DNA from 4 places in the Pseudoalteromonas sp. Z9A4 genome. Region 1 is predicted to be linked to each of the others. Evidence: predicted binding sites of a transcription regulator. Region 1 holds the regulator's gene; each other region holds the start of a gene.
The links. The regulator sigma-54, encoded in region 1, starts transcription at its own class of promoters, with help from an activator protein. The targets are predictions, from matches to a motif close to GTTGGCACGNNNNTNGNNT.
Positions count from the first base shown of each region.

Region 1 (8,332 bases):
GGCCAAGAAAATAAGCTCATTGCCTATCAAGAGCTAAAAGATAAACTCAACCTTAGTGATGAACAAATTGCTTATATCGGTGATGATGGTCCTGACATGCCCGTTATGGAATTCGTCGGCTTTGCTGTTGCAGTAAATGATGCCCATCCACTTATTAAACGTTTATCACACTATGTAACGCAAATGCCTGGCGGCTTTGGCGCAGTGAGAGAGCTTACCGACCTGCTCATGCTTGAAAATGGTAAAGCATTAACTACACAAGGCACTAGTTCATGAATGCAGCGCGCATAATATTAAGCGTTTTATTCATTAGCTGTATGGTTTGGCTTTGGTACCCTTATTTTACACAAACTAATGTTGCACCTCAGGCTGAGCCTGAAGTTATTGCAAAACCTGACTACATAGCTATTGAACTCAAACAAACAGCCTATGACGAGCAAGGTAAAATTAGCCACAAAGTCACTGCTGCTAAAATGGAGCTATATCAGCAATTAGGTTTTACATTTTTTGAAAAACCCATTTTTACTTTATATAACGAAAAGCAAACGTGGCAAATAAATGCAGACGAAGCAACATTATACGAAGACAAGCAATTAATTTTAGAAGGTAATGTGGTTGCCAAAAACTTAACCGATAACGCCATGATAGACAAAATCAATGCTGATAATATTCAGGTAGATATAAAGCTATTAACAATGCGTTCGGAGCAACCCGTTATCATCACCGGACCCAATTTAAAAATCACTGGTAAAGGCCTAGAAGCCGACTTAAAAACCGAAGTGATAAAACTAATTAACCATACGCGAACCATATATTATGACCAATAAAATATTAAAATCACTTATTATTCCTACACTTATACTAGCGTTTAATAGTAGTGCTGCAGAGCAAAACTCGCAACCTGCTGCAAATCAAATTTCAATAAGCGCCGATAAGCAAGAAGGCCAATTAAAAGCTAACGTGGGTATTTTTGAGAAAAACGTTGAGATTATTCACGGTAATCGCCGAATTACAGCAGACCGCCTCGAAGTACATAAGCGCGATGAACTTGGTGATAACCAGCAACTATTAATTGCCACGGGTAGCCCTGCTCGCTTTGAAGAGAAGCAATCAGATGGCACAACTATGAGCGCCAGTGCAGACGAAGTTCGTTACGATGTATCTAAACGTTTTTTAACGCTCGTTGGTAATGCAGAAGTATCGCAAGCAGGACAAAAAATTAATGCTAAAAGTATTACCTACGATATAGAACAACAGTTAATCAGTGCCGAAAAAGATGAAAACTCAACTGACCGCGTTCACACTATTTTAGTGCCTATCGAAACTAAAAAAAGTAAAAAAGACGATAAAGGTCAGCCATGAGTACATTAAAAGCAGAACTATTAGCAAAGAGCTATAAAGGTCGTGAAGTTGTCAAAAACGTCGGCCTTGAAGTCAAAGCAGGCAGTATTGTTGGTTTACTTGGTCCTAACGGCGCAGGTAAAACCACCACGTTTTATATGATTGTGGGACTTGTACCTAGCGACAAAGGTAAAATTTCTATCGATGATAACGATATTACTCTTTTACCTATGCATAGTCGTGCTAGATTAGGCATTGGCTACTTACCACAAGAGTCTTCAATTTTTAGAAAACTGACTGTTTATCAAAACTTAATGGCAATTTTAGAAACACGCAAAGAGTTAAATAAGCAAGCCCGAGAAGACACGCTCGATAAATTATTAGATGAATTTAGCATACAACACATTCGTGATAGCCAAGGTATGGCATTATCGGGTGGCGAACGTCGCCGCGTGGAAATAGCACGTGCGCTGGCAGCCGATCCTAAATTTATATTATTGGATGAACCATTTGCAGGTGTTGACCCGATTTCGGTATTAGATATAAAGAAAATAATAGAACATCTCAAAAATCGTGGGATTGGTGTATTGATTACCGATCATAACGTAAGAGAAACCCTTGATGTTTGTGAAAAAGCCTACATTGTTTCTCATGGGGAGCTGATTGCATCAGGTACTCCAGAACACGTATTAAATGATAAAACAGTACGCGATGTTTACTTAGGCGAGCAATTTAGGCTGTAACATTTACGCCATGTCTTTAAGCATCTGCTAGTATTAATTATAACAACATAAAAGGATTGTTAGAGATACATGAGGCAATCACTACAGCTGCGCATGGGCCAGCAACTTACAATGACTCCACAGCTGCAACAAGCTATTCGTTTGTTGCAACTCAGTACATTGGATCTCCAGCAAGAAATACAAGAAGCTCTCGACAGCAACCCGCTATTAGAGGTTGAAGAGGCAGATTATTCAGAAGACGCTGCAGGTAAAAACGAGCAAAAAGCTGATACCGATGACATAACTGTTAGCGCATCTGCCGATGATGCTCCAAGCGAATATGAACAAGATAGTGGTGAAGCACTTGCAAAAGACACGCTAAGTGACGACATGGCTATGGATGTTAGCTGGGATGAGTACATGAGTGCCGCCCCTGCAGCATCATCAGGTCCAATGCCTGAAGACGAGTCAATATACCAAGGCGCCTCTACTGAAACGCTCCATGAGTATTTAATGTGGCAGTTACAACTAACGCCATTTAGCCCTACAGACGAAGCTATTGCTATTGCGATTGTAGAAGCCGTCGATGATTCAGGTATTTTAACACTAAGCTGCGAAGAGATTTTAGAAAGCTTTAATCAAGAAAACGAAGATGATAACGAAGTCGAACTTGATGAAATTGAAGCTGTATTAAAACGCATCCAACTGTTTGATCCTGTCGGTATTGCTGCGCGTAGTTTACAAGAGTGTTTGTGTATTCAGCTTAACCAGTTTGACAAAGAAACACCTTACATTAATGAAACAAAAATGATTTTAACCGAGCATATTGATTTATTAGCTGCTCGTGACTATCGTACATTAATGAAGAAAACTAAGCTCAAAGAAGAAGAGCTTAAAGAAGTAATGACATTAATACATACTCTTAGCCCTAAACCTGCAGATACTATTGTAAGAGAAGAATCTGAGTATGTTATTCCTGATGTGTCAGTTAAAAAAATAAAAGGCCGCTGGGTTGTTGAACTAAACCCAGATAGCATGCCTAAAATTCGTGTTAATAGCCAATACGCAGCAATGTCTCGCACTGTAAAATCCAGTGGTGACAGCCAGTTTATTCGCTCGCATTTACAAGAAGCTAAATGGTTTATTAAAAGCTTAGAAAGTAGAAATGACACGCTATTAAAAGTAACCAATTGCATTGTTAAGCAACAACAAGGCTTTTTTGAACACGGCCCTGAAGCCATGAAACCAATGGTTTTAAATGATGTTGCTGAAATGGTAGAAATGCACGAATCAACGATTTCGCGCGTAACAACCCAAAAGTATATGCACACACCCCGTGGTATATTTGAGCTAAAATACTTTTTCTCAAGCCATGTAAGCACCGAAAACGGTGGTGAATGTTCATCTACGGCTATACGTGCTCTTATCCGAAAATTAATCGCTGCAGAAAACTCAGTAAAACCATTGAGTGATAGCAAAATAGCGGATATATTGGCTGAGCAAGGAATTAAAGTAGCGAGACGCACAATCGCAAAATATCGCGAATCTCTGTCTATTCCACCGTCAAATCAACGTAAAAGTTTGATTTAAGACGCTAAACTAAGAGGGTAATGCTTATGCAACTAAACTTAACTGGTCGCCACGTAGAATTAACCGATTCACTAAGAGACTATATTAATACTAAATTTGCGAAGCTAGAAAGACACTCTGATCATATTAATAATGTTCATGTCATTCTCGATGTAGAAAAATTAAACCAAAAAGCAGAAGCCACGATACACGTAAGCGGTGCTGAGCTATTTGCCTCTACAGAACATCAAGATATGTATGCCGCCATTGACTCGTTGATCGACAAGCTCGATCGACAAGTAATTAAACACAAAGAGAAGCTTGCTCGACACTAATATGATGAAATTAAGCTCACTTATATGCCAGGACTGCAGCAAAGCTGCGGTCCTTTTTAATAGCAAAAAAAGAATTTTAGAGTTCATTAGCGAACTTGCTCACGACAAACTTCCGTACCTACCGCAACAAGATATTCTTAATGCTTTAATGAGCAGAGAAAAATTGGGTAGTACAGGTATAGGGCGTGGCATTGCCATTCCTCATGGAAGAATGAGCGGTGCAGAAGAGCCTTTGGCTTTAGTACTCGTTAGCGAAACTCCAATAAATTTTGATGCGATCGATAATCGCCCTGTTGATATTTTCGTCGCACTCATCGTACCAGATGGCGATAACCAGCAGCACTTAAAGACTCTAGCAACCATTGCTGATAAACTAAACAACAAAGATTTTTGTAAACAGTTACGCAGTGCAAAATCAGATACTGAGCTTTACCAAGTTATTGTCAATCAATCATAGTTTTATAAAGGGTGTTAAATGGAGTTAATTATCATAAGCGGCCGTTCTGGTTCTGGAAAGTCGGTTGCTTTACGCGTTGTAGAAGATTTAGGTTATTATTGCGTAGATAATATTCCAGTTAACTTGCTTCCTTCATTAGTTCGCAGTGTGTCTGATAGCTACGATAAAATTGCTGTTAGCATTGATGTGCGTAACATCCCTAAACAACAAGATGAATTTAACGATATTCTTGAATACTTGCCAGGCTTTGCAAACCCTACGTTATTTTATTTAGATAGCGACGATCAAACATTGATCAAACGTTTTTCTGAAACTCGTAGATTACACCCACTATCAATTGACTCGTTGCCTCTTGATTTAGCCATCAAAAAAGAAAAAGAATTACTTGATGTATTAATCACTCGCGCCGACTTTATGATAGACACGACTGATTTGAGTGTTCATCAACTTGCTGAATCTATTCGTGAAAAGATTTTAGGTAAAAAAGATAAGCAACTGATTGTCACGTTTGAATCATTTGGTTTTAAATACGGCATACCAAAAGAAGCCGACTATGTATTTGATGCACGCTTTTTACCAAATCCACATTGGGAACCTGAATTAAAACCTTTAAATGGGTTAGATCAACCCGTTAAAGATTATTTGGCCAATCACAGCATTGTGCAAAAATTCACATGGCAAATTCAAACATTTGTACAAACGTGGTTACCGCACTTAGAGCGAAATAACCGCAGTTATTTAACTATTGCTATTGGGTGTACAGGCGGACAACATCGCTCTGTATATTTAGCGCAAACCATCGGTGAAAGTTTTGCAATGACACATCCCAATGTAAAAATTCGCCATCGCGAACAAGAAAAATAATATAGCGGAATAAGAACCTGTTCAGCTTAGGTAGAGTAAATTATGCATTGTGAAGACACTTTTTTAATAAAAAATAAATTAGGATTACACGCCAGAGCTGCTACCGTGCTTGCCCAGTTGGCAGTGCAGTTTGATGCTACAATTACATTATTTCAAGACGACAAAGAAGCGGCAGGCGATAGCGTACTTGCACTAATGTTACTTGAAAGTAGCCAAGGCAAAGAAGTAAAAGTTGTATGCAAAGGCCCCGATTCTGAGCAAGCTTTGCATGCTGTTGGAGAATTAATAGCACAACGTTTTAATGAACAAGAATAAACAGTTATAAGAATAATACTCGCATTACAAATGCCTCGACTAAAACAGATATATAAAATAAATACGGTTAGTGACGCCAGTTAACTCACCTCTCCCCATAAAGTAACATAAGAATTTATAAAGGACGCCAATGCCTGAAGCTTTTGAACAAGATTACCCGCTACAACAACTAAAGCAGGTGACTAAGTCACTCAATAGTGGTCAATTTGTTCAAGTTAGGCGCATGCTCGCAAAAACAGCTCCTTGTGATACCGCATTATTATTAGAATCATCACCGCATAAAATTCGCCGACTCCTTTGGCAGTTGGTTGATCCTGATGTGCAAGGTGATGTTCTTGAAGAACTATCTGAAGATGTTCGTTTAGGCATTATTGCCCAGATGGAACCTAAGCATATTGCAGCCGCAACAGAAGATATGGGCCACGATGACTTAGGTGAAGTATTACGTAGTCTACCAGACACCGTCTACAAAGACGTTGTTAGCGCGATGGACATTCAAGACCGTGAACGTGCAACACAAGCACTTTCGTATCAAGAGCGCTCTGCAGGCGCGCTAATGAACACCGATACGGTGACCATCCGCCCTGACGTAACACTCGATGTTGTACTTAGGTATATTAGGCTACGTGGCGAGTTACCAGAAGGTACCGATGATTTATACGTTGTTGATAAGCATAACTGCTTTATAGGCGCTTTATCGCTGAGTACATTATTAACTAACCCGCCAGAAAAAATTGTTCGCGATTTAATGGATGAAGATTGTGAATCCATTCCAATCTCAATGGATGAAAGTGAAGTCGCGCAATTATTTGAACGTCATAATTGGATATCGGCACCCGTAGTTGATGATAACGATCAGCTCCTTGGTCGTGTCACTATCGATGACATCGTTGACGTAATCCGAGAAGATGCTGAGCATAGTTTATTGGGCTTAGCCGGTCTTGATGATGAAGAGGATACATTCGCTCCTGTACTAAAAAGCTCTAAAAAACGCTCAGTTTGGTTAGGTGTCAACTTACTAACTGCACTTGCAGCTGCTTTTGTAGCTAGCTTTTTTGAAGGCACTTTAGATGTTTTACCTATTTTAGCTGTACTTAACGGTATTGTTCCTTCAATGGGCGGTGTTGCAGGTAGCCAATCGCTAACTCTCGTTATTCGTGGTATTGCAGTAGGTCATATTAATCAAACTAACCAACGCTTTTTAATGATGAAGGAGCTTGCTATTGGCGCGTTAAACGGTGTTTTGTGGTCGTTGTTAATTGCAGGTGTTATTGCACTATGGCAATGGGACTTTATGCTTGGTGGCGTACTTGCCTTTGCTATGTTTATGAATCTGGTTGTGGCCGGCGTTGCTGGTGCGAGTATCCCTATTATTCTTAAAAAGATGAATATAGATCCCGCTCTTGCAGGTAGTGTAGTTTTAACTACAATTACAGATATTGTGGGTATATTCGCCTTTTTAGGCACCGCAACATGGCTGCTGATATAAGTTTAAAATGTAAATTTTTGAAGTTAACATATTTAGAGAAAAATCAGCCATTATGACAACTAATACCAAAAATAAAAAAGACACACCTAAAAAAGCGCCAAAACAAAAAGGCCTATCAATATTAAAGAGTGTGTTGATATATGGTTTCATATTTTTCGTAATTTATAACGCTGTAAATTGGTGGCGACAACCTGTTATGCCAGCAAATCCTCAATTACAATTAATAGATTATAAAGGGCAAAACATTGATTTAGCAGCAATGAGCCAAGATAAACCAACACTTGTCTATTTTTGGGGAACTTGGTGCCCTATTTGTAGTATTACCTCCCCTGCCATAAACGAACTCGCAAACGAGAATAACTACCCTGTAGTGAGCATCGCAGTAAAATCAGGTTCGGATCAAAAACTACATGAGTATCTAAATGATCATGGCTACAGTTTTACCACTGTCAACGATCAACACGGTGAGATATTTGCCGATTGGCAAGGGCAAGTCACGCCATCTTATATAATCTTAAAAGATAATAAAATGACGCAAGGGCTAACAGGCATTCAGCCGTTATGGTCACTTAAATTACGTTTGTGGTTATCATCAACGTTTTAAGAAAAAACTAACTGCAAGTATATAGGCACTAAATACGTGCTATCTCAAGAGGGGTTTCTAAAAGCTCGCTCTTTATCACCTACAATAATATAGATAATAAAGAGCAAGGTTTACTTAATTTACGCATGAAAAGGGCTTAAAAACCCTTGGCGTAATTAAACTAATCTACTAGTTATTATTAGATTGAATCACTAACGTGTACTTTGACGATTACCGCCTACTTTTGGTTTAGTGTTTGCCTTTTTAAATTGGCTAAAGCCGGTATGTCGCGTTAGTGCAGGACGTCCGCCTTTACTGCCACCTTTACCTGCTTTTTCATCACGCCCTTCTTCAGGCACTAAACAGTTAGGCCCTTTACCAATTAAATTAGCTTTACCCATTTTACGCAGTGCTTCACGTATCATCGGCCAACCTGCTGCATCATGGTAGCGTAAAATAGCTTTATGTAATCTACGTTGGCGAGCACCTTTAGGTACTGGAACAACTTCTGTATTGTTTTTTATATTACGTAAAGAGTTCATTTCTGTGTGGTAAATAGTCGTCGCATTAGCCATCGGTGATGGGTAAAAATTTTGTACCTGATCAAGCTTAAAGTCGTTTGATTTAAGCCATAAAGCCATGTTTACCATGTCTTCA
Region 1 is NZ_WTLA01000007.1:104,880-113,211, forward strand. Features, by position in the region: gene kdsC (3-deoxy-manno-octulosonate-8-phosphatase KdsC) at 1-276, shown strand, start outside; gene lptC (LPS export ABC transporter periplasmic protein LptC) at 273-827, shown strand; gene lptA (lipopolysaccharide transport periplasmic protein LptA) at 817-1,362, shown strand; gene lptB (LPS export ABC transporter ATP-binding protein) at 1,359-2,084, shown strand; gene GQR54_RS07730 (RNA polymerase factor sigma-54) at 2,154-3,653, shown strand; gene hpf (ribosome hibernation promoting factor) at 3,680-3,967, shown strand; gene ptsN (PTS IIA-like nitrogen regulatory protein PtsN) at 3,972-4,424, shown strand; gene rapZ (RNase adapter RapZ) at 4,443-5,288, shown strand; gene GQR54_RS07750 (HPr family phosphocarrier protein) at 5,331-5,603, shown strand; gene mgtE (magnesium transporter) at 5,734-7,092, shown strand; gene GQR54_RS07760 (protein disulfide oxidoreductase) at 7,145-7,696, shown strand; gene GQR54_RS07765 (YgiQ family radical SAM protein) at 7,888-8,332, opposite strand, start outside.

Region 2 (8,332 bases), on a different contig from region 1:
TCAATCACGACTATTTTAGTATTGATTGCTTTGTTTGCATGGGGCGGACAAACCATTCATGGCTTTGCAACTGCATTGCTGTTTGGTGTGTTTATTGGTACTTATTCTTCGATTTATGTTGCGAGTTCTGTTGCTATAGCAATGGGCGTAAGCAAAGAAGACTTAATACCAGAAGTAATTGAAAAAGAAGGTGCAGACCTAGACGCAATGCCGTAGTAGAGTCTCATTAAATAAAAACCGCTCCTATGAGCGGTTTTTTTATACCTGCAATTTATTAATTGTTCAGGCGTCTAAGTTTTCATTAGCGGATGTAACAGTGCAAGCTTACGAAAACAGTGCTAACTTTGTAGTGTGAATCGGTAGGACCTTTTTGCAATAATATATAAATCGCCATAGGTTAAGTCACCGGCCACTGAGGCTAAAATAAGCCAAGTGTTATCGCTCTAGTTATCTATTTATTTATGTGCTCAAGGGATGCTTTAGAAGTGTTTAGCCTTTCAGCCAATAATAGGTAATTTAAACAAAGCAGGTAATTATTATGTTACCAATAAAAGTTTCTATCAGTGTATTTAGTTTGTTTGTAAGTTTTTCACTTATGGCGCAAGAGCAAATAATTAATGTTGCTCAAAAGCAAGATACCCAAAACGCACGAGAAGAATACCTCAATGAGTTATTAGTACGTGCACTTGAAAGTGTTAACTACTCCGGTGTTATCCGAATGACCCCCATATCAGAACTGCAAAAGCGTAAGTTAATAAACCTAGATGATAACGAATTAGATATGTATTGGAGTATGAGCAGTCCAGAGCGAGAGGCGCTTGCTTTGGCGATAAAAATACCACTATTTAAAGGCTATATAGGTAAGCGAGCTTTATTAACTAATAAGCAAAACTTGGCGCGCTTTAAAAAGGTAAAAAATATTGAGCAGCTAGCTACGTTTTCGGCTGTACAAGGGCACAACTGGCCAGATACAAGAATAATGTCCTATAACGGATTACATGTAAGACCGCTTACTAACTACCAAGCCATGTTCACTTTAACGAGCCGTGGACGAATAGATTACTTTCCTCGTTCGTTTATTGAGGTTAACTCTGAGCTTGTTGAAAACAAACAAAGTAATTTAGTAATCGTGCCTAATTTATACATAAGTTATCCAACCGGTATTTATTACTTTGTGACTAAGAGTAAACCTGAATTAGCAAAGGCTGTTGAAGAGGGATTAATAGTGATGCAGGAAAGCGGTGAATTTGACGCATTATTTAATGAATACTTCGCAAAGGATTTAAATACACTACCTTATACAAAAGGCAAAACGATAGAGATTAAGCTCGATAACCCTTATTTTTAGGCACAAAAAAAGGAGCCTGAGCTCCTTTTTAGCATGCTATTAATAGCATCAAATTAGCGAAGTAACGACTCAGTTAATACTGGACGAATTTCACGAATAATTGCTTGAGTCAATTTTGGTGAACCACAGATAATATTGCCGCTGTGGTTATAGTTATTACCACCAGCGAAATCTACAACCATACCGCCCGCTTCTTTAACCATAAGTTCGCCTGCAGCAGAGTTCCAAGGTTTTAAACCAATTTCAAAAAATCCATCAACACGGCCAGCTGCAACGTATGCCATATCTAAAGCAGAACAACCTGCACGGCGAATGTCTGCAGTGTGTACAAACAATGCTTTAAACGCTTCAGTGTATGCATCCATGTGGTTTTTGTTTTTGAAAGGGAAACCAGTAGCAAGTACAGTGCCTGCAAGAACCGTAGTTTTGCTAACACGTAGACGTTTGCTGTTTAACTGAGTGCCTTGACCGCGAGATGCAGTGAAAAGCTCACCACGAATTGGATCATAAATAACAGCTTGGTCTAAACGACCTTTAACTTTAAGTGCGATAGAAACCGCGTAATGAGGGATACCTTTGATGAAGTTAGTTGTTCCATCGATAGGATCTACAATCCATTGGTAATCATCATCCTTGCCTTTATGCTCACCTAATTCTTCACCAACAATAGAGTGAGTAGGGTAAGACTGTAAAATAGTGTCACGAATTACGGCTTCGGCTTCTTTATCAATGTTAGTTACTAAGTCGTTAGCGCCTTTTTGTTGCACTTCAACTTTTGATAAATCTTCACTTGCGCGAAGTAAAATTTTGCCTGCGTTGCGCGCAGCGCGAACCGCAATGTTTAACATTGGATGCATGGTATTACCTTTGGGTTGTAAAAGAACGTTTATATATTTCAGCCGGCGTATTTTAGCGACTTTTGACATAAAGTAAACAATAAACCCCAAATACTTATGTTTGTTTTTTATACAAGATTGAAAAGTGTCTATATTTTTTCAAGATAATAATTAAGTCAACAGGCCCTAATTAAATCGAATTAATTTTAAATAACTCTTTACCTAAAGTTAGCTTGAGGTTTTATCGTGCTCCTAACTTAATTGATAGGACAACATTATGTATTTAGAGCACGTAAACTTAGTCGCGAGTGATATAGATAGTATGCTTAAATTTTACCAAGCTGTATTTCCGCATTGGTCAGTCAGAAGTGAGGGCAGAGGCGATTGGCACGGAAAACCAAGACGCTGGGTACACTTTGGAGATGACACGCATTACATTGCGATAAGCGACCATGGTGAAGGTGAAAACAGAAACTTATCGGGCCATCAAATTGGTTTTGCACACTTTGCTTATGTGACTAATCACTTAAATGAGGTAGTGATACGCTTAAATAAAGCGGGTTTTGGGATAAGTAAGCAAGGTAGTGAGAACCCGTTTAGAAAAAATGTTTACTTTATTGATCCCGCCGGGTTTGAGGTGGAATTTGTAGAGTATTTAAGTGATATACCAAGCGAGCGAAATAACGATTTATAATAAAATACTAAGCAGCACGCTAAAGTGCTGCTACTCAATTATAGTGAGCGGTTATTATTACCCGTGCCAAACTGGGTTTTTAGCTCATTTGCAAAGCTCATAAATTTTTCTTTAATTGTGCGCTTTATTTTTACTTCAACCGATCCCATAACTGCCTTTCCTTCAATATGAATAGTAGGACCTTGGCGTTTGTTAAGTGATACCGATTTATTTTCAAGGCTACTTAAAATACAAAACATTTTAGACACTACATTTACATGCTCTGGTACGTAAATCTCATCGCTACCAAAAATACAGTTAACGTGAATAGTTACATTTTGATGCGCAAAAATGGCATCAGTAAAATCAAGTACCACCGATCCCATAAAGTTACTTAAATATATATTTTTTGGGACAACCCACTGACCGCTTCGTTCGTTAGAGCCTAAAATACTGCGTAATGTAAAATCATCATCACTGTTTTGCTGTGCACTATAATGTGGTTTAAATTGCGATTGTTTTTCTGCTTTATATTGCTGATCGGTATTAAGTGTTAAGTCTTCTACTAAGGCTAAAAGAGCGTCGTTATTAGGTGCATCCATCGCGCTATCGAGTCGTCTCTCAAATGCATCAACAGAAATAACCCCATGACTGTAATTATAAATTAATTGGTCAATTACTTGTTCGCGTACTTGCTCTATTGGGCGGTCTTCAACTTTTACAGACATGGGGCATTCCTTATTGTATTTACTATTGATACTGCTCTTGATGTTTGTATGCAAAGCACGCACCAAATATAATCACCCTAATTATCAGTAGGTTAATTTATAATGATGTTTTTTATTTTGTTATATTAACGATAGATTAACCAAAAATGCAATTATCTAGCTATTTTCACTATTTGAGAAATTTTTACCGAGTAGCCTGTAAATAGTTACACAACTATAGATAATGCCTCACTCCAAAGTAAACTCAACCTATTGAAATTTAAGTATAAATAAAGTTGGCCCAAAGCTCGCATTAGTTAAAGTGTCTTTAATCAAAAGGAGAAAGATTATGAAAACATTTAACAAGTCTATTATCGCAGCTCTAGTTCTTGGTACTACGGCTATGGGTGCCCAAGCAAACAGCTGGGAAAACGAAAGTAAAGATGCTTGGATTGATGGTAAGGCAGAAACAGTTCTACTTATGAACACTAATCTAAACAACTTTGACATTAACACTGATGTAAAAAATGGCAAAGTAGTACTTACAGGTAAAGTTAATAGCGAGCTTGATAAAGAGCTAGCAGAAGAACTTGTACTTAGCCTAGATGGTGTATCTGATGTTGATAACAGCCTTACTGTTGTTAAAAGCATGGATACCAAAGATAAAAGCAATGACATGATGGACGATGATGATAACGACCTAACGGACGCTAAAATCACCACTGTAATCACAACTCGCTTCCTGTTTGACTCAGAAGTAGGTGGTACAGACATTGATGTTGATACCGACAACGGTATTGTAACTCTGAACGGTTCAGTAGAGTCTGAAGCTGAAAAACAACTAGCAGTTAAAATTGCTAAAAATGCTGAAGATGTTCGTGACGTAGTTGATAAACTAGCTATTGTTGCTGAATAGTACAGTATAGTTAAGGCCCACTAACACTGGGCTTTACGCCTTTTTAATGCTTAATTTAAATGGAGTTTAGTCATGGATATTATTCGTATAATACTTTCAGTTTTATTACCGCCATTAGGTGTATTTTTGCAAGTTGGCTTAGGTATGCACTTTTGGTTAAATATTTTATTAACACTGCTAGGTTATTTCCCAGGGTTAATACATGCAATCTACATTATTGCGAAAAAATAATGACAGATTATATATTGTGTAAGCCGACTACTGAGGCCTAATGATAAAAGTGCCCCAGTACTGTTCGGCTCACAATATTAATTTTTAAAGTAAATATTTTTTATCAAAATCTAATTTTTAATTTACTCAAACTAAGTGATTTATTTCTTGTAACTCACTCCCAACATTCCCTCAGCCAAACCATTGTTTACTTCAATTAAGCTTTCTAACTAACAGTAGTGTTCTGATTCTGTATTGATGCCATTTAGGAAATCTTTAATATTAGTTTGTTTATATCTACAATACGCGGTTAATTACTCTATTATTTAGTGACAATATTACCATCACTTCTAGTGTTATCATTACACCAAGCTTTTACGCATATTGAGGTAGCTAATTGAATATTCGACTTATACTGTCAGGCGTTGTGTCATTCGTTTTTTATTTTAGCTGGGCCTACTGGGCAAACAGTTCGGCAGATATTGCTAAATCGGTCACGCTTCAAGCTGCATTAGTACAAGGTTTGTATAGTGGATTTGTAACGCTGTTTTTTACTTTTATTTTAGAAAAGGTCGTCAACAAGTATAAGTCTAGTTATGTAACGCTTGCGTTTGTAACTCCAATTATTTGTATGTTTCATTCTAAAACACCACAAAACGTAGCAATACGACAAAGCTTCAATAATGCAATTAACTCTAGCGCATCGTATTTAGGTAACAAAAAAATAGCAGGTGTACTTTTTGCGCCTATTATTCCGATTACTGTTCAATCGAGCTTAGTGATTATGGTGAATGTAATTAATCAGACACCTAATTTGGCACTTACAGTAGCCCCAAGCATATTTTTTACAGCCTTGTATGCCTACACATATATGTTAGCTTTACTTAAAAAGTAGAGCGTTAAATATAAAAGACTACATGTGGGAGGGGGGGGTTATAATTTAATGCAGAGAATATCATGGGAAATATCTTGTATTTTATGCTTATACCCACCTAAAAGATTACTATTTAAGCAGTTAGCTTACTGATTGTTAAAATAAAGGTGTTTGGTAGTGACAAGCACCTAAAAAGTTTTTATACTGCAACCCGCTTTAGTCGCTCTGTGACTGAACGCTTCAAAAATTAACTGCCTAGCAGTTATATAAAAGTTGGCCCCTTAGCTCAGTTGGTTAGAGCACACGACTCATAATCGTTAGGTCCCCAGTTCGAGTCTGGGAGGGGCCACCACTTTCCAAAAAATACCTATTCAAATTATTTAATGCTATATGAATTTAATATCGTGTAATTTATTATTCTTTATCTACCCCTAATAATAAGTATAATTTAAATAAAGTTAATCCATAGATTAAGCTAAGCTTTCTTAAATTTGAAAGAGTGCGAATGCACTATTAAATTCCAGCGTTAGATCGGACGCTATTCATGCTCTGTCTTGTAAATAATAATGAGCTGCATCTGATTTCAGAATACAAAAAAAGCCCCTATTGGGGCTTTTTACTTGCTAGTGTTTACTTCTATTGCTCAAAACTACAAGAGTTAACTAATTTTTACGGTATATCTCATGCTCAATATCGTAAATATTTACGCTTAAACTGTCTGATGCTCTGCAGTATGTTTTTAAGCATGAAAGTAATAGTTCGCTTAACATTTGTTTTTGCTCAATTGAGCGTCCCGCTAAAATATGTACCGCGATATGTATAAACCCTGATTTTCCTGCGCCAAGTTGATATTGCTGATAAGCAATAGCGCGTGTTTTGATGGTTTCTAATTCAAATAAGTTACTTTCGAAAGCGGTAGTGTGAATTTTTTCTACCAGTACTTGTGGTAAAACAGGGAGGTCTTCTGAGTGTTCAATAATAATGTGCGGCATTTAGGCGTTTCCTATTATGAGTTACTGCATGAGCGAGAGTTAATTGTATCAAATACAACAGGGTTCGCTAAACCCTGAGCTATCTAAAATCTTTACTTTAAACTAATTTAGTCGTATTTATTTTTGATGTTAGTATAAAAACAAACAGGTGAACCTTCGCTTAGTAACGTAGGTGCCAAGTTACTTATATATTAATTAAGGATAAGTATGAAATTACCACAAAAATTTAAACGTTTAGCTTTACTTACAGGTGCAGTTATTACATTAAGTGCTTGCTCTGACGATGTTGCATCGGTAAGTTTGGGGTTATTTACAACTAAAGATGTTGTGGTTAATTCGCAGCAAGATCCAATCCTTGAAGGCGTTACTTGTCATATTAGTCATATAGAGGCTAATTTGGACTTTTCTGATCCGTCTGATATGTCTATAGCATGTCGTCAAACGGGTCCTATTACAGCGCAGCAGCTACAAAAAATAGACCGCAGCAAGTCGGGCGAGGTGATATTCAAATCATCTAAAAGTATATTATTTAAATCACTAAAAGTGCGCCGTATTTACGATGCTGAGAATCGTACTTTATTATATTTATCGTATTCAACTAAAGAATCCAGTGGTAGCCACCACCATGCACTATCAACAGTGCCGCTATACAATACTCAAGCGTGGGATTGGGCGCTTACACAAAAAAACTAAACTAGTACTAAAACTTATAAGAGCACCTTATGTTAGCTTTATTTAAATCGGCACCTTTATTGGAAGATCAAGAGCAGCAATGGCTTATTGATACATTTATTTGGGCTGTAGAAAATTTTGATGCTGAGTTTTTTACAAAGCACACTCAAATAATACTGCCAACGGCCACTTTTTTCCCTGATTCGGTATCGAGCATTGAGGAAATGGCGAGTAATGTTTTTACCCGCGTTACTAATTACGCGGGTATGAATGCATGGCCTATTCAATTAGTCGCACCTCAGCAGTTACAACCGCAAGTTTTTCCGCACTTTGAATTTAGTGATGAAATACGTGGCGAAGGCAGCCATCTAATTGTGCCGCCAAGCCATAAGGTCAGTATCTCTTTTAATCCTAATCAGATTAATCAGCCACAAGATTTAGTGGCTAGTTATGCGGGTACTCTGGCCACCATACTTATCCATCACGTTGGGGTGCTACCGCCAGGCGGTAGGGAGTATTTACCACAAGCTGCCGATGCACTTGCCTGTTTTTTAGGATTTGGTGTGATGATGAGCAACACGGTGTATCAGTTTAAAGGCGGTTGTGGCTCTTGTTATAATCCATACGCTAACCGTGAAGCTAAGTTAAGTGAAACACATACGGTATTTATGCATGCCCTGATTAGTTACTTTAAAAACGATAAAGTGTCTAAAAAACATTTAAAGCCGCATTTACGTGGTCAGTTCAAAAAAGCACAAAAAGAAATTAAAGCATTGGTAAATAACTCGGCTAACCCGCTGTTATTAGCTTATTCGCCAAACTAGCAAGGATCTGCGTGGAATACTTAGATGAATTTTTACTGATTGTTATTGCTCATTTTTTTGCAGTAGCAAGCCCAGGGCCTGACTTTGCCGTAGTACTTAAGCAAAGTGTGCAACAAGGAAGGCGCAATGCATTGTGGACAAGCGCCGGTGTTGGCGCTGCTATTTTACTGCACGTTGCCTATTGCGTTTTAGGTGTTGCGCTTATTTTAACGCAATCGCCTAGTTTATTTATGGCGCTTAAGTATCTTGCCGGTGCATATTTAGCTTATTTAGGCGTACA
Region 2 is NZ_WTLA01000002.1:97,668-105,999, forward strand. Features, by position in the region: gene secF (protein translocase subunit SecF) at 1-216, shown strand, start outside; gene GQR54_RS02085 (transporter substrate-binding domain-containing protein) at 539-1,348, shown strand; gene suhB (inositol-1-monophosphatase) at 1,402-2,205, opposite strand; gene GQR54_RS02095 (VOC family protein) at 2,462-2,878, shown strand; gene GQR54_RS02100 (LiaF domain-containing protein) at 2,917-3,585, opposite strand; gene GQR54_RS02105 (BON domain-containing protein) at 3,914-4,480, shown strand; gene GQR54_RS02110 (YqaE/Pmp3 family membrane protein) at 4,553-4,711, shown strand; gene GQR54_RS02115 (hypothetical protein) at 5,088-5,585, shown strand; tRNA gene GQR54_RS02120 (tRNA-Ile) at 5,840-5,916, shown strand; gene GQR54_RS02125 (5-carboxymethyl-2-hydroxymuconate Delta-isomerase) at 6,227-6,556, opposite strand; gene GQR54_RS02130 (CreA family protein) at 6,764-7,249, shown strand; gene GQR54_RS02135 (hypothetical protein) at 7,279-8,052, shown strand; gene GQR54_RS02140 (LysE family transporter) at 8,064-8,332, shown strand, end outside.
Region 2: GQR54_RS02105 (BON domain-containing protein) is a predicted target of sigma-54. The motif match lies at 3,860-3,878, and genes of this name have one in related genera.

Region 3 (8,332 bases), on a different contig from region 1:
TTTTTAAAATTAGATAAATTCAGCCGCAGTATTTATAAAGCCGATTTTTTAGGTAAACGCTATGAGCTAAAGCGACGCCTTAACTACACTGACGAGGCTTTTGAAGCAATTGAACAAAAGCTCCTTTATACAAAAAAACACTACGAAGCTACCAGTGAAAATAATATAAAAACACTACAGGTGCAGTTTGAAGTAAAAGAAAAAGAAGAAAAAATACAGCAACTAGAGTACGCAAAAGACATTAGTGAACTACAAGCTAAAGAAGAGTACCAACAAAAAATAATTTGGCGACTTAGCGCTGCTATTGCATTTATTTTAGTGATCGCTTCATTATTTTTATTTTATCGGCAAGCTCGACAACGTCAAAAATATCACGATATTTCATTAACAGATTATCTAACAAATTGCCCTAATCGCAGAGGAATAATGCGCGCAGCAGAAGCAAAGCTTGGTGAAGGTAAAATGACGATAGCAATTGTTGACTTAGACTACTTTAAAAAAGTTAACGACCATTTTGGTCACGATGTTGGAGATTTAGTTCTTATTGCCTTTGCAAAAGCTGCAAAAGAAACACTATGTAATGATCATCAGTTTGGTCGTTACGGCGGCGAAGAATGGTTATTTGCACTAAATACGGTTGATGAACGAATAATTCGCGATATATTTAACCGACTCGCCATTAGCTTCGCCGAGCATTGCAGTAATATAGAAGACTTTCCTACAGATACAAAAATCACCTTTAGTGCAGGGGCCTCTGTAAGTGGCCCTTTAAAAAGCACACTAGATGTTCTTATTAAGCATGCAGATAAATTACTTTATAAAGCAAAAGAAAACGGAAGAAACCAAGTCGTTGTTGATTAAATAAACACAGCTAAAAGTATTGGCTCATTTACTTGACTAAAGTCCATCTAAAACCATCTGTTTAATTTTATGTGCTTTTACAAAATGATCTAATTTATGGGTGTGTATCCACCAAGTAGCAGCTTCCATAAGTAGCTCTGGGTCGTCGTTTTTATTGGCAAAAAATGCATAAAAAGAAAGCCCTACATTTTCGCCTTTAGCTGCTATTTTTTTATCGCACACGGTAATTATTTTTGCTCTTAGTTCTTCCCTCATACATACCTTATTTAATTATATTTTTACTATTAAAATACGCCATTTAAAAAGCTAACGATTAGCTGTAAAAGGCTTCTATCAACCAAGCCATGATTCTCAAGCTCTTTATTAGGCGTATTTACTTTTGCAGCTTTGCATTCATTATCTAGTGTCTCATTTTTACGTGTATCGGTTTCGTATGCAATATCTGCTTGTTCCATACATTTTGCCGAGCCTGCATAAGGCTGCGCCGCACAAGCGCTTAGTAATAAAAAAAGTGAAATTGCTATCAACAATTGCTTCATAACTAATCCTATTTTTACGCAACTTATTTAATTTAAATTACAGCTGCAAGTTAGCCTATTTACTTTTCTACCACCATTACAAAAAAATTCAAAAAAGAACGTACCTATAGCATCAAAAAAAGTGTCATTTTTTTCATCCTTTTTAATTTGTGCGCTAATGCATTGATTATAAACTTCTGAGCTTGTTTGAGCGCCATTTCGATCAACCGTTTCGGCCTCTTCAATGCATAAGTTAGGGTCAGAACGTGGGGCTGTACTACAAGCACTTAGTAAAGCGCACAGCAATAATGCGGCGATGGGGCTTTTTATGTTCATCCTTAAACTATCCTATAAAGTTAACGTGCTACCTGCATTTATACCGATTGGTATTATATGTGGAAGTAATACATATAGATTGTACCTAAATAATGTTGCTACTTTATCACTGCAATAAAATAAACAACCAGTAAATATTTGTAAGGTTCTGTAGGAATTTATACTCACTTCTATAATTGAACTATGTAAAAGCCTGAAATTATTGCATTCATATCACTGTAAAATTTACAGTGATAGCAGCCTAAAAATAAAAAATCAAAATAAAAGCAATAAAATACATCAACTTAATATTTGGCATCTAGTTTGCTAGTTTTAGTGATATAAGCAAATAAATTGTAAAAGGATTAGTTATGAATATTTTTGAAGCACTACGTCATGACCATGACAAACAACGAGAATTAGTAGATGCGCTTATTCAAACGCACGGCGACACAGAGCAGCGCCACACGCTAATGGACGAGCTAAAAACAGAACTAGAACAACACGCAAAATTTGAAGAACGTTACTTTTACAATCCACTTATGTTTGATGACTTAACTCATGAAAAAGCGCGCCACAGCGTAGCTGAACATCACGAAATTGATGAATTAATTGAACAACTTGAAGATACCAAAATGAGCTCATCTGCATGGTTAGTTGCAGCTAAAAAGTTGCACCATTTAGTACATCATCATTTAAGTGAAGAAGAACACGAAGTATTTCAATTAGCAGGTAAAGCACTAACCGAAGGGCAAAAACAAAGCTTGGCAAAGCAGTATAACGATGCAATGCACTAATACTTTTTATTTGTGAGTAACTTTACTCACAAATAATTGAACCACCTTATATACACTCCCTTGTGTACTATTGGTTATAAGCCACTTGGCTTATAACCACTTTTTATATCTAAACCTATGCTCTAACTCTTCTCTAGTAAGGGTGCTTCTGTCGGATCAAAAATTCGATACGCCACTAGCTTTAAACCATCGTTAATAAAAAACCACACCAAAGCATATGCCCACACAGCAAGTGCCCATCCCCATCCTAGTGGGGTCATAAACACACCATAAACAGCAATAAGTGTTGCTATAACTTGCGTGCCAAATACAGCGACCATTAATATAGCAGACGGTTTAATAGACCAAAATGGACCTCGGGTACGCGCTAAAAATATAGTCAAATGCCCTGCTACAGAAAGTAATAAGTACATTAATGTTTGAAGATGAGGGCGGTCGAGTTCAAATACTTTATCGCCCAAGTAAAATAAACCAAAGGCTGCAATTGGTCCTACAATTCCCAGCACAGATGCAATACCCAAAACGAGCCGCATATTCCATGTTTCGGGCTTATTTTGATAATGCACATTGTCGTATGCAATAGACAAAATGGCGGCATCGTTAAGTAAAGCAAGCATTACAATCATGACTGCGGTTAACGGATAAAAGTTAAAAATTAATATCGCCATTGCCATAAAAAGTAGTACGCGCAGTGTTTCAGCAACCCTGTAAATAGCGTAACTGTTCATGCGTTGAAATATTTTTCGGCTTTCTTTAACTGCATCAATAATAACCGATAAGCCATCGGTCATTAACACAATTGATGCTGCTGAACGCGCTGCATCTGTAGCACCCGATACAGCAATACCACAATCAGCTTTTTTAAGTGCTGGCGCGTCATTTACGCCATCTCCTGTCATACCAACAATGTGCCCTCTATGCTGAAGCACATCAATAATATGGTATTTATGCTCAGGAAATACTTGTGCGAATCCGTCAGCGCTCTCGATAGAATCATCTAACTGTGTGGCTTGATGATGCTCAGTTGCACCAAACCCACTAGCATCAAGAATGTTTGTTCCTAAACCCAGTTTACTTGCAGTTTCGCGCGCAATGGCCACTTGGTCGCCCGTGACCATTTTAACGCTCATACCCATTTCTTTTGCATCGGCAATGGTTTGTATTGCTTCTTCACGCGGTGGATCAAAAAGCGGCAATACGCCTATAAATTGCCATTTACCTTGCTCGTCTGTTTTAGCAACCGCTAAAGAGCGAAACCCACGTGCTGCAAATTCATCTATCGATGCCTCAACTTGAGTTTTAACTACCTCAATATTAGCCGACAAAGCTAAAATAACCTGCGGTGCACCTTTGGTCACTTTAAACGCTTTACCATCAGCATTTTTAATTAATGCTTCAGTACGTTTGCTCACAGGATCAAATGGCTGAAAATGCTCTATATGATAAGAATCTAGATGCTGCTCAGCTTTTACGCTTTGTAATACAGCTAAGTCAATCGGATCGTTATTTTCTGAGCGAGATGCTAATGCCGCGTACAATATAACTTGCTCAGCAGAGCCTTTATTTATTGAGTTTTCGATATAAAACGGGTCACCTAACGTTAATAGGTTTTGTGTCAATGTGCCTGTTTTATCGGAACAAAGAATATCAACACCTGCTAGCTCTTCAATTGCAGCTAAACGTGTTACAACCACTTGCTTTTTAGCCAATAAACGAGCGCCTACAGCCATAGTAACTGATAGCACTGTTGGCATGGCGACTGGTATTGCCGCAACGGTTAATACGAGTGCAAACTGCAATGTGGTAATCATTGGATCATCGCGAAACAAAGCAACAATAACTATAAGCAGCACTAAAGCCGCAGCAAGCATTATTAAATAATTACCAATTTTAAGCACCGCACGCTGAAAATGACTTGCGGTTCGCTCCCCTTGCACTAACTGTGCTGTTTTACCAAAAAAGGTATTAGCGCCGGTTGCGTATACTATTGCCTCAATTTCACCTTGGCGAATAATAGAGCCCGAATAAACAGTTTCACCCGCCGACTTTACAACCGGTAACGACTCACCCGTAAGTGACGATTGATCGACTTCTACTGGATCACCATTTAGCAAACGCGCATCTGCAGGCACTATATCGCCCATCCGCATTCTAATAACATCACCCGGTACAAGTTCGCTGGCATTTAAATTTTGCCATTGAGTATCGCGGCGAACGCGTGCTTTGTTGGCTAATTTTGCTTTTAATGCAGCAATTGCATTACCCGCTTGATGCTCTTCCCAAAAGCCAACCAATACGTTGGACAACAATAATACAAGAATAATAAAAAAATCAGCCCAGTGCTTAGCAAGCGCCGATAAAATAATAGCAGCCTCGATCATCCACGGTATTGGTCCCCAAAAGTAAGATAAGAATTTGAGTAGTAGGTTTGTTTTTTCTTCAACTAGTTCGTTAGGTCCATATTGTGCCAATCTTTGTGTGGCATCAGTTTGGCTTAACCCGTTGGATGATGTTTTTAGCTTTGCTTGTAATTGTGCTAAATCGAGCTTACTCCATTCATCGCAATTTTGATTATGTGAAGACTTGTTTACTGAACGATTTGATGATTGATGCACTGACGAAATTTTGACCTTTTCCATACGAGCCTTCTATACAACATTGAGTTGAATAACTTGAGGTAATTAAAACCTACTAACCGTATAGCTAACATAAACTAAAGCTGTCGATATTGTTCTTACAAATATATTAACTTTGATCTAACGCAATATTTAAGATGAAATAATATAAAAAGGATTATTTTTAGAAGATGACAAAGAGATTGGATTATTAGAAGAAGTGCTCAAAGGCTATACATTGGGCTGAAATAGTAAATAACTCAGCCCAATGTATTTTTAGCTACAACCTTAAGGGTATAGCTATTGTTTTATTACTTTACAGTAAATTTCACGTCTTGGTCGCGTAATAAGTAAAGTGCAAAACACGCAGCCCACATTGGCCATGCAGTGAAGAATAATAAGTTGTTAAAGCCATCTATATACTGGTTGTACGAAGAAAGCGTTGATAAGCCATGCATTACAAAAATGATTCCGTAAGTTATGCGCTTTTTAATACCCGCTAAAAATGCCAATACTAATATAAGTTGTAGAGCACCGATAACATAAGCAACTATATCAGATGAGCCACTAATACCGTAAAAATGTTCAAAAATACGTGCGCTATGACCAGGGTTTACAAATTTATCGAACGTCCACATAACCATTACAATAAATACGCCTAAACGCAAAGATAAAAGTGACCATTGCAAACGGTTTTGCACATCAGAACTCATTGAACCTGTCATAAAATTTCCTTAAATGAATATTAATAAACGTTGAAGTAACCTAGACCGTATAAGTTATTTTTTATTTCAAAAAAATTTAATTATTTTAAATAAAAAAGTAATTAAGCCTTGTAGTAATAAAAGTGAAGCTTATTTTAGGAATTTTAAAATGCTGCGTAAAAGTTAACAATTTTAAAATGTTAGCAGGTGAAAAGTAGTCTATAATTAAAAAAGCCCATTAAAAGCAAATATTTACATTCACTCTAATACAATCGCTCTATTAATATTTTATCAACTAATAAAACAATAGTACTTAATTACCACCTTTATAATGCATCCGTTTTGTTATGTTCTAAAAAACAAAAAGAATCGAAATTTTACTGAAATTTATTTTTAATCCTTTCGGTCTTTATCGCCAACAACATTTTAACCGTAGAGAGAAAACGTTTGAAACACGCATATTTAGCACTTTCCCTAGCCACCATATTAAATACACCACTTAATGCTTTTGCAGCCGAAGAATCAAAAACAACAAAAGATGGCGCAATAGAACGCATTGAGGTGGCAGGCCAAGTTATTAAATCTCAAGGTCTTTCGGTTAAAAACGCCACTGTAGACGGCCCTTTTGGCGACAACTTAGCCCTACAAGATATAGCCCGCTCAGTCACACCAATTTCAAGCGAGTTAATAGAACAACTCAATATTACGACTTTACAAGATGTACTTGCCGTAAGCCCTAATACCTATTCAGCCAGTGGTTTTGGGGCACCCAGTTTACCTACTATTCGTGGGCAACTAGGTGAGCTTTTCCAAGATGGTACACGCCGCCAAGCAGGTAATAATGGCTTTGGCGTGCCGTTATCGTTCAACTCTATAGAACAGATAGACGTGGTAAAAGGCGCGCCGCCGGTATTATTTGGCTCAAGCCAACGCAACGGTGGTTTTGTAAACTTACATTCTAAAAAAGCATCAACTGACGAAAGTAAAGGCAAAGCAACTGTATCTGCAGGTCGATGGGATCAGTACAGTGTTTTAGTAGATTACAGCGCACCGATTGTAAAAGACAAGGTAGGTTTTAGAGTCAGTGCTGAGCACATTGACAACGGCAGCTACTACGACTTTTCAGGCACAAAGAGCGACAGCTTATTTGCATCATTACGCGTATTACCCGATGACAAGAGCAGCTGGGATATTAACTTTGAGTTATATCAAGTTGAATTTACCGATAACGCAGGTATTAACCGCCCTACTCAAGCGCTAATAGATAATGGCCTTTATATTACCGGCCAAGGCGTGCAAGCAAATGGCAGCACAGTACCGGCAGCAGGTTCAATAATCTCACCAACTGGGCAAGTAAAAATAGATCGCAGTACAGTGCTTACCGATCCTGATAATCAAAACGAAGCCACTACTTATTTATTACACAGCATTTATAAGCGTGAACTTTCAAACAATGCATCAATAAAAAACATTACGTATTTTCAGCACTTACAACGCGAAGAAATTGCACAAAATAGCTTTGTTGAAATTATAGATGGTGCCGATACCGCGCAAAACCGTACCGAGCTTACCTATCTTTGGAATAGCGACCAGCAAACAATTTTTGCATTTGATGTGCGTTATAACCGCGTATTAGGCTACAGCCAATTTACAACAGAAGCCGACTTACCTATTGATTTAACAGGCCCAATTTCAAATCGCCGCATTCCTTTAACTGATGTACAACAAGCGCGTTTAATTGAAATTAGCCCAGGTGTATTTGTATCCCCTGGTGGTCAATATGATATTAATAATGACGGCAGTGGCGACTTTAACTTATCAGACACTACCGATTCGCGTTCATGGCAAACAGGCTTTGCTATTCAGCAAGATTCTGATTGGACAGATAAGTTTCATACAAGCGTTGGCTACCGCATTGATTTTTATGACGTAGACGCGCACGACCAAATAGCGCCAGAGGGTGAAATTGCAGCTCGCGATAGCATTAACGATAAGCTACATTCTGGGCAAATAAGCTTTAACTACCGATTAAACGGTGATTACACCACTTATGGTGCAGCAAGTTACAACGAAGCCACATCAAATAGCATGGCTGGCGGCACGTCTCTTGGTGGCGACAACACGATTAGCGCGCAAAACTTTTCAACCGAAAATACTTTAGTTGAATTTGGTTTAAAATACGCACCCACCGACAGTGATTGGTACGCCGATGGAGCAGTATTCAGCCAACGTCGTAGTTTACGTAATCGCGATGGTAGCAATACCGGGATTCGTACTACCGGCTTTGAAAGCCAAGTATTTTATGATGCTTACCCTTATTGGCTAAGTGCTGGCTACAGCTATATTGATGCTCGCTACGATAATTCTGCAAGTAGCCAAGATTCAGCTCAAGTAGCCGATGCATTTGACAACTCACGTCCAGATATTATTGAAGGTACCAGTGTTGGCGCACCTAGCTTTACCGCTTTTGCACCTTCAAACACCCGTGTACAGGGTATCCCTGAGCAATCGTTCAGCTTTAA
Region 3 is NZ_WTLA01000010.1:24,709-33,040, forward strand. Features, by position in the region: gene GQR54_RS09445 (GGDEF domain-containing protein) at 1-861, shown strand, start outside; gene GQR54_RS09450 (DUF6500 family protein) at 898-1,116, opposite strand; gene GQR54_RS09455 (hypothetical protein) at 1,146-1,400, opposite strand; gene GQR54_RS09460 (hypothetical protein) at 1,428-1,715, opposite strand; gene GQR54_RS09465 (hemerythrin domain-containing protein) at 2,066-2,491, shown strand; gene GQR54_RS09470 (plasma-membrane proton-efflux P-type ATPase) at 2,614-5,130, opposite strand; gene GQR54_RS09475 (hypothetical protein) at 5,418-5,831, opposite strand; gene GQR54_RS09480 (TonB-dependent receptor) at 6,258-8,332, shown strand, end outside.
Region 3: GQR54_RS09465 (hemerythrin domain-containing protein) is a predicted target of sigma-54. The motif match lies at 2,006-2,024, and genes of this name have one in related genera.

Region 4 (8,332 bases), on a different contig from region 1:
AAAGCTTGCTTGTTTTTTAACGGGTGTACCTTGCTCAAATTCAAGCGTTACTTTGCTTGCTTTATCGCCTTCCCAGCTTTTATCTGACTTAATATTAAATAAGTTATTTGAACTGCCGCCATCACTTTTATTAATGATATGCTTGCCCCAACCTGTTTCAAGTGCTGCTTGTGCAACCATAACGGCTGGGTTTAAACCAATTTTTTTAGCCGCTGTTTTTGCATGCTCCCACACTGAACTTACAAACTCTTCGGCAGTGTCGAAGTTTGCCTTATTGTCATTCGACTTAGCCTCTTCTGTAATTTTGTTATCAGTTAATGGAATGGTTTCTTTTTTATACTGTTGATGCGGCAACTCTGTGCCTGCACGCTGATCACTTAAAAAATCATTGCTCGTTCTGAGTACTGAGCTTGGCGTGTAGTTTTTAGCATCAGGGGAGAGTTGTTGAACGATTAAATCAGCCAGCCCTAATGAGCCATTAGATGACAATTCAGATGAAAGCTGTTGGTCGTGCATTTCTTCAAAAAACTTTACGCTACTTGAATTAAATGGGCTTTCTTTGTCCTCAAATGCTTCATTTGCTTTGCGCATACCTTTGAGCAACATTTGCGTAAATATTGCTTCAAATTGTGCAGCCGCTTTTTTAAGCGCAGCTTTAGAAGCATCTGTCGATGCGTCGCCACTTGTTAAGGCTTCTTGTCGAAGTGAGTTTAAGTTGCCTAAATCAAAAAAGTTTTGCTTATCGAGGTGGTTCGTTTCCATCGGCTTTTTGACACAAAATGAATAATGCAGTTAAAAATGCAAAAATTGAGCCACTACCGAATAAAATGATAAATATAATAATTTTGAGTTACTGTAAATAAAAAAGCCCTATATCTTGTTTGAAAGATATAGGGCTTTAAGTAATACGTAATCTGTGTGCCTATAATATTTAAATAACAACTAACTGGCCATTAATTGCGCCCGCTTCTTTTAATGCCTCTAAAATAGCCATTAAGTCACCAGGTGCTGCACCTACTTCATTAATTGCACGCACTAAATCATCTAAGCTCACGCCTGGATTAAATACAAATGCGCGCGAGTCATCTTGGTTTACATCAATAATACTCTGCTGCGTGACAACAGTATCCCCTGCACCTAGCGGGTTTGGTTGCGTCACATTTTGTTGCTCTGCAATTGTTACGGTTAAGCCGCCGTGAGTAATAGCTGCAGGTTGAAGCTTAACGTTTTTACCTATAACAATAGTGCCAGTACGCGAATTAACTATTATTTTAGCTGCCATATCAGCTGGCTTAAATTCTAAATTTTCAAGTGTTGATAAATACGACACACGTTGCGAGGCATCTCTTGGTGCAACAACACGAACGGAAACAGAGTCAATTGCTTGCGCGCTATTTGGACCAACCAAATCGTTAATTGTTTTTTCTAAACGTTTAGCCGTTGTAAAATCAGGACGGTTTAGATTAAAGGTAATAAAGTCACCTTGCATGAATGGGCTTTCTACGGTGCGCTCAACAGTTGCGCCATTGGGTATACGACCAACAGTGGGAGTGTTCATAACAACTTTACTACCATCTAAGCCTTCAGCTCCAAAACCACCTACAATTAAGCTACCTTGCGCAATTGCGTACACGTTACCATCTACACCTTTTAAAAAAGTTTGTAATAAAGTACCACCACGTAAGCTGCCTGCACTGCCAATAGAAGAAACAGTTATATCTATTGTTTGCCCAGGTTTTCTAAATGCAGGTAATTCAGCATGCACTGCGACAGCAGCAACATTTTTAATTTTAGGACTTTGAGTTGAAGGTAATGTGATACCAAAGTTATTCAACATGCCTCTAAAACTTTGTTGAGTATATGAATTTTGTTCGCCAGTACCAGGTAAACCTACTACTAAACCATAGCCTACCAACTGGTTTGAACGTACCCCTTCAACCATAGATACATCTTTTATGCGCTCGGCATTGGCAGTAAACTGCCAGCCTAATAATACAATTAAGCATAAAGTTTTAAAGCTGTTCATGTGACTACCTCTAAAATGGAAACAGCGAACTGCTAAAGAAACGTGTGAGCCAACCAGGACTTTGTGCTTCTTGCGTCTGCCCTTTACCTGAGTATTGAATACGTGCGTTAGCAATACGGTTTGATTCAACTGTATTATCGGCGCTTACATCTTGAGGACGAACTAGCCCTTCTAACCGAATAAACTCTTCGCCTGTATTAAGCGTTAGCCATTTTTCGCCACGGATCACCAGGTTTCCGTTTGGTAAAACGCGCATTACGTTAACCGAAATATCACCTACTAAACTGTTTGATTGATTTGATTTTGAGTCGCCTGTAAACGACGAATCACTACCTATACCAAATTGAATGCTATCGCCACCTATATTTACAGGTAGGCCACCAAATCCAATAACAGGGTCTAAGCTTGCTTCGGTTTCTTTGTCTGTTTCTGTTTTAGCTGCTTTTGTTGCTTGAGTTGACTCTTGCAATTTAACCGTAATTATATCGCCAGTGCGCAGTGCTTTCTTATCAGAATACAAATCGTTTGATGTATGAGTATTAAATAATGAACCTGTTGCCACCATCGGCTCTAAAATAGGCTCAGGGTACATAGGGGCGTAGTAAGGATCGTCCTGTACTATTTCACTATTTTGCGTAGACATACAACCACTTAAAAATAATGTGCCTGCTGCAAATAAAATAATATTACGCATAATTCCCCCTGCACTATTAAAGCTGTTGATTGATGTAACTCATCATTTCGTCAACAGCCGAAATTACTTTTGAGTTCATCTCATAAATACGCTGAGTTTCAATTAAGTTTACCAGCTCTTCAGTTACATTTACGTTTGATGTTTCAAGTGAGCCCTGAATAATGCTACCTAATCCTTCAACGCCTGGGTTACCTTGCACTGGAGCGCCACTTACAGCTGTTTCGGTATATAGGTTTTGACCAATTGGCTCAAGACCCGATGGATTAATAAAGTCACTAATAGTAAGTTGACCAATGACAACGTTGTCGGCTTGGCCTGCAATACGTACAGACACTTCGCCATCTTGAGAAATAGTGATTGACTGAGCGTCTTCAGGAACGTTCATTTCAGGCTGAATAACATAACCTGCTCCCGATGTCACAATTCGACCATCACCATCAGTAGTAAACTGACCATTGCGAGAATAGGCGATATTGCCATCGGGTTGAAGTACTTCAAAAAAACCTTCGCCAGAAATCATCCAATCTAACGAATTTTCAGTGGTCAACATGTTACCTTGCGTAAATTCTTTTTGGTTGGCTACAACTTTAGCACCCGCACCTAACATTAAACCTGAGGGCATTTGGGTATCTTGCGATGAACGGCCACCAGGTTGGTTGATATTTTGATAAAGTAAATCTTCAAAAATGGCACGACTTTTCTTGTATCCAACCGTACTGGCGTTAGCTAAGTTATTTGATATAACCGAGATATCGGTTTGTTGGGCATCAAGCCCAGTTTTGCTGATCCATAATGCTGGGTTCATAATAGAGTCCTCATTTTAAAGTTAAACTATTCTCAACAGCTGATCTTGACGCTCGTCAATTTCTTCGGCTGTTTTCATAAGCTTTACTTGTAATTCAAATTGTCGTTGATGGCTGATCATATCGACCATTTCGTGAACTGGGTTAACATTAGACATCTCCAATGAACCGCTTAATACTTTTACATTGGCTGAGGTTTCAACCGTTTGATTTGGCTTTGGCCTAAATAAACCATCGTTACCTTTTTCAAGTGTGGAATTATTAGCTTCAACTATTTTTAAGCGATCAACTTCTTCTAAAAAGTTAGCTGGCGCGCCTTGTGGTCGTACTTGAATTGCACCATCTTCACTGAATCCGATTTTTTCAATCGGAACAGGTAAGATTATAGGACCACCTTCGCCAATTACTTGACGCCCACCACTGGTAACCAACATACCTTGGGCAGTTATATTAAGCGTACCTACTTTAGTGTAAGCTTCGTTACCTGAGGCGTCTTGCACGCTTAGCCAGGCGTTGTCGCTCATTGCTATGTCTAAATCACGGCCGGTTTGAACAATACCGCCCGATGTCATATCTGAACCAGGGCGTTCTTCCATAGAAAACACCCTTGTTGGTAGACCTTCACCAAATGCTTGCATCGATCGTGCTTGAGCAAAATCAGATTTAAAGCCTGTGGTATTGGCGTTCGCCAAATTATTGGCTTTAAGAGCCATACCCAGCATGCTTTGCTTAGCGCCAGACGCGGCAATATAGACCATTTTATCCATAACATCGACTCACATAAAAATCTCTGCAATAGTAAATGCAATATAGATGCCAGATTAAATTTAATACTATAAAGAAATTATTATGGCGTGGTTTAAATGTGTCTTACCAATCTGCTTAAATTATATAAATACTTATGCCGGCTGGTATTAACTACCCCAACGTTGAATCAGCCAATAAAAAGGCTGCAATTAAGCAGCCTTTAAGGATAAATTAAACAGTTTTAGTTTATCGTATTTGTAAAATACTTTGCTGAATTGTTGAGTTAACTTCAAGCGCACGCGAGTTTGCTTGATAGTTACGCTGTGCAGTGATCAGATCAACTAATTCGCTAGTTAAATTTACGTTTGATTGTTCAAGTGCTGATGAATTTATTTTACCCAGTGAACCAGAACCAGGTTCGCCAGCAATAGGTTCCCCCGATGTTATACTTTCTTTCCAGCTCGTATTACCAACCTGTTCCAAGCCTTGCGAGTTCGCAAAGCGAACCATAGCGACTTGCCCTAAAAAAGTAGAATCGCCATTACTATATGAAGCAACTAGCTTACCATCTGTACCGATATCAATACCTGCTAAACGGCCAACTGTTGCGCCATCTTGATTAAGGGTTTTCACTTCAAAATTACTTGCATATTGAGTTGGTATTTTAGTAACCCCATTAGCCTCATCGCGCCAATTGATAGTGATATCATTTGGAAACGTAGCACCATTGCTTAACAGGTCAGAAAGACCTGGTGTGGCTGATGTAACAGTAAGAGGGTCAAAAGTAGTTCCTGTATTTGCAACACCGTTTGTGCTGAGTGGCTGGCCACTTGCATCGAAGCGAAATGTAGAAATAGGAGTATAAGGTGCGGCAGTTTGCTCTAGGCCATTTTCGTCAAACGACTTACCATCTAGTGTTGTATGTACTTCCCACATATTTTCATCACCTACAACTGGTGGTGTTGCTGGCGCAGGCTTAACAAAGAAAAACTGCAATACGTGCGGCTCACCGAGTGAGTCATACACTGTTGTTGAAGTTGATGAATTATAACTAGCGCTTACACTTGGATCGAACGCAATTGTGGTTGCTTGTTCGCGTGAATCTAAATTAAATGAGTTATATATAGTAGATGTTGCACGCGGTGAACCTGAAGAATCTGGTATTTGCAGAGCAGACGAAGTACTTAAACTAACAGATGTTGTATCACCCGTTGTTGGGTTAACAGGAAACCCTTGAAGAAAATTCCCTTGTGAGTCAACCATATAGTTATCTTTATCAAGTTTGAAGGCCCCCGCACGTGTGTAACTAAAATCTTGCTCTCCAAGCACAGCGCTGGTAGCAAAGTAACCCTCACCAGTAATAGCTAAATCTAATGAATTCTGAGTAAACTGAAGTGAACCCTGATGAAATTGCTGTGCAACCATCGCTGTTCGAACACCATCACCGTTTTTTGTTTTACTTGTACTAAATACTGATGATGCGTACACGTCTGCAAATTCAGCACGTGACTCTTTAAAGCCCGTACTATTTACGTTGGCAATATTATTTGCGGTAACGTCTAAATCTTTTTGTGCGGCAGCAAGGCCGGATAATGCAATGTTAAAGCTCATAATTAACCTCTAATCTATTAAACTTTAGCCTAAAGGCCAACGTGAGAAATATTAAGTATCTATTACGCGATTTCTGCGACATCTGTCAGCCTAACCGCACCTTCTCTAGTGTTAATAATGATGCCGCTTGCACCATTAATATTAACACTTTCAATATTTTTAAAAGTAGCAATAGGCAAACTTGAAAACTCACCGCTAGTACTACCTTCAGCTTTAATTTTATAATCGCCTGGAGGCAGACGCTCACCACCTTCATTTTTTCCATCCCATGAGAAACGGATAGCACCAGCTGATTGTGCGCCTAATTCAATGGATCTCACTAACTGTCCAGATTCATCTTCAATCCGAAGTGTTAAACTCTCAACTGGATTTTCTGCAACAACAGAACCACGCGCTTCTTCAGATTCTTTTAACTCTAAAGTATCAGATTCTAAAAGTGCTTTTTTCCCTACTAATGTAGATGCTTGTAACGCTGAGTTTGAAGTCATTGATGCAGCTAATGTTTCAAAATTAGAATTTAAATTTGAAATACCTTCAGCCATCGTAAAGTTCGTCATTTGCGCAATCATCTGATCGTTATCAGCCGGGTTACTCGGATCTTGAAACGATAATTGTTGCGTTAACAATGAGAAGAAGTCTTCCTGAGTTAATGCATCACTTTTCTCTTCAGTGTCTACTTGCTTATCTTGCCACCGTAAAGAATCTAAATAGGATGTGGTGGATGTACTGATATCGTTGCTCATAGCCTACCCTCTGTTACCTCTGCCCTAACAGCAGTGTTTTACTCAACATTTGTTTAGCTGCATCGGCAACTTGTACATTTGTCTGATACGAACGAGAGGCAGATATCATATTTGCCATCTCTTCAACAACATTTACGTTAGGCTTGTAAATATAACCATTTTCATCAGCACTAGGATGATTCGGGTTATATTCAATTTGTAATGGTTTATTACTTTCAACAATGCCTAACACCTTAACGCCTACAGAAGAACCTTGTGGGTTGCTTGCTGAGGCAGAAGCTTTAGTAAGTTCGGCAGCAAACACTGGTTGCCGCGATCGGTATGTTTTATCCTGAGAAGAACTAACCGTATTCGCATTAGATATATTACTGGCCGTCGTATTTAAGCGCACATTTTGTGCACTCATAGCTGAACCAGCAATATCGAAAACATTATATAAACTCATAATTATTATCCTTGGCTGCCGAGTGCTTTATTCAGACCTTTAAATCTACCAGTTAAAAACTGTAAACTCGCCTGATACTCCATAGCATTCTGTGTATACAAGTTTCGTTCCACCTGTATATCAACAGAGTTACCATCACCTGTATCTGTTTGATTTGGCGTACGAAATAATTCAGAACCACCTACACTTCGAGTTCCTCCGGCAATGTGTTTATCGTTTGTTCTTACCATAGTATTGCCGCCTAACTGGTGAGATTTTGCCGTTTTTAATGCAGTGGCAAAATCAATATCTTTTGCCTTATAGCCAGGCGTATCAGCATTAGCTATATTAGCAGCGAGCACTTCGGCTCTTTGCGAACGGATCAACATAGCATGCGGGTGCACACCAAGCGCTTTATCAAAACTGATAGCCATAGCCACCTCCAAAAAATTGACTTAGCTTAGATAAAGCAAGAAATAAGCCATTAAATTTATTTTTGTTTAAAGCTATTTATCCAAATAATTAAACACAGTGTTAAAAAACTAAATTTAGAGAGATGGGAGGGTTTAGGTATGAGACTTCAGATATTATAGAATGCTTTAATATGGACATATGTAAGATAAAAATATTTAAATTAAATGAACTGCGGAGAGATAATTTCTCTACATCTGAATTCTATCTGTTCGCTAAAAACAAAAAACGACGCTAAGTGCGTCGTTTAAATATAAAAAATTAGAAGGGTAATAAGCTACTAGCATTACTTTTTTTGATAAACAATACCAGGGTTGCACCTAACCATATCAAACTCATCACTTAACCCGCTCATAGATTCCGACGCCCCTAAAAGTAAATAACCTTTAGGGTTTAGTGCTTGAGAGAATTGCGCGATAATTTTAGCTTTTACTTCTGGTGCAAAGTAAATCAGCACATTACGGCAAAATATAATATCGAACTTACCCATAAGTGCGTATGAGTCGAGCAAGTTAAGGTGTCTAAAACTTACTTGTTTTTTTATTGAATCGTTTATCTGAGCCATACCGTTGCCGCTGTCTTTGAAAAACTTTTTACGGCGTTCTGCTGATAAACCTCTTGCCAGTGCTAGAGAGTCATATTCTGCGTGTTTACACATATCAAGCATAGTGTTGGATATATCTGTAGCGACTATTTGTGCCCCCATGCGTAACACACCCGGCGAGCTTGCCTGGAATTCAGCAACCGACATGGCAATTGAATATGGCTCTTGCCCTGAGGAACTTGCTGCAGACCATATTTTTAATGGTCTGT
Region 4 is NZ_WTLA01000006.1:9,027-17,358, reverse strand. Features, by position in the region: gene flgJ (flagellar assembly peptidoglycan hydrolase FlgJ) at 1-762, opposite strand, end outside; gene GQR54_RS06465 (flagellar basal body P-ring protein FlgI) at 932-2,026, opposite strand; gene flgH (flagellar basal body L-ring protein FlgH) at 2,037-2,720, opposite strand; gene flgG (flagellar basal-body rod protein FlgG) at 2,737-3,525, opposite strand; gene GQR54_RS06450 (flagellar basal body rod protein FlgF) at 3,547-4,290, opposite strand; gene flgE (flagellar hook protein FlgE) at 4,517-5,881, opposite strand; gene GQR54_RS06440 (flagellar hook assembly protein FlgD) at 5,944-6,624, opposite strand; gene flgC (flagellar basal body rod protein FlgC) at 6,638-7,069, opposite strand; gene flgB (flagellar basal body rod protein FlgB) at 7,075-7,482, opposite strand; gene GQR54_RS06425 (protein-glutamate O-methyltransferase CheR) at 7,806-8,332, opposite strand, start outside.
Region 4: GQR54_RS06450 (flagellar basal body rod protein FlgF) is a predicted target of sigma-54. The motif match lies at 4,326-4,344, and genes of this name have one in related genera.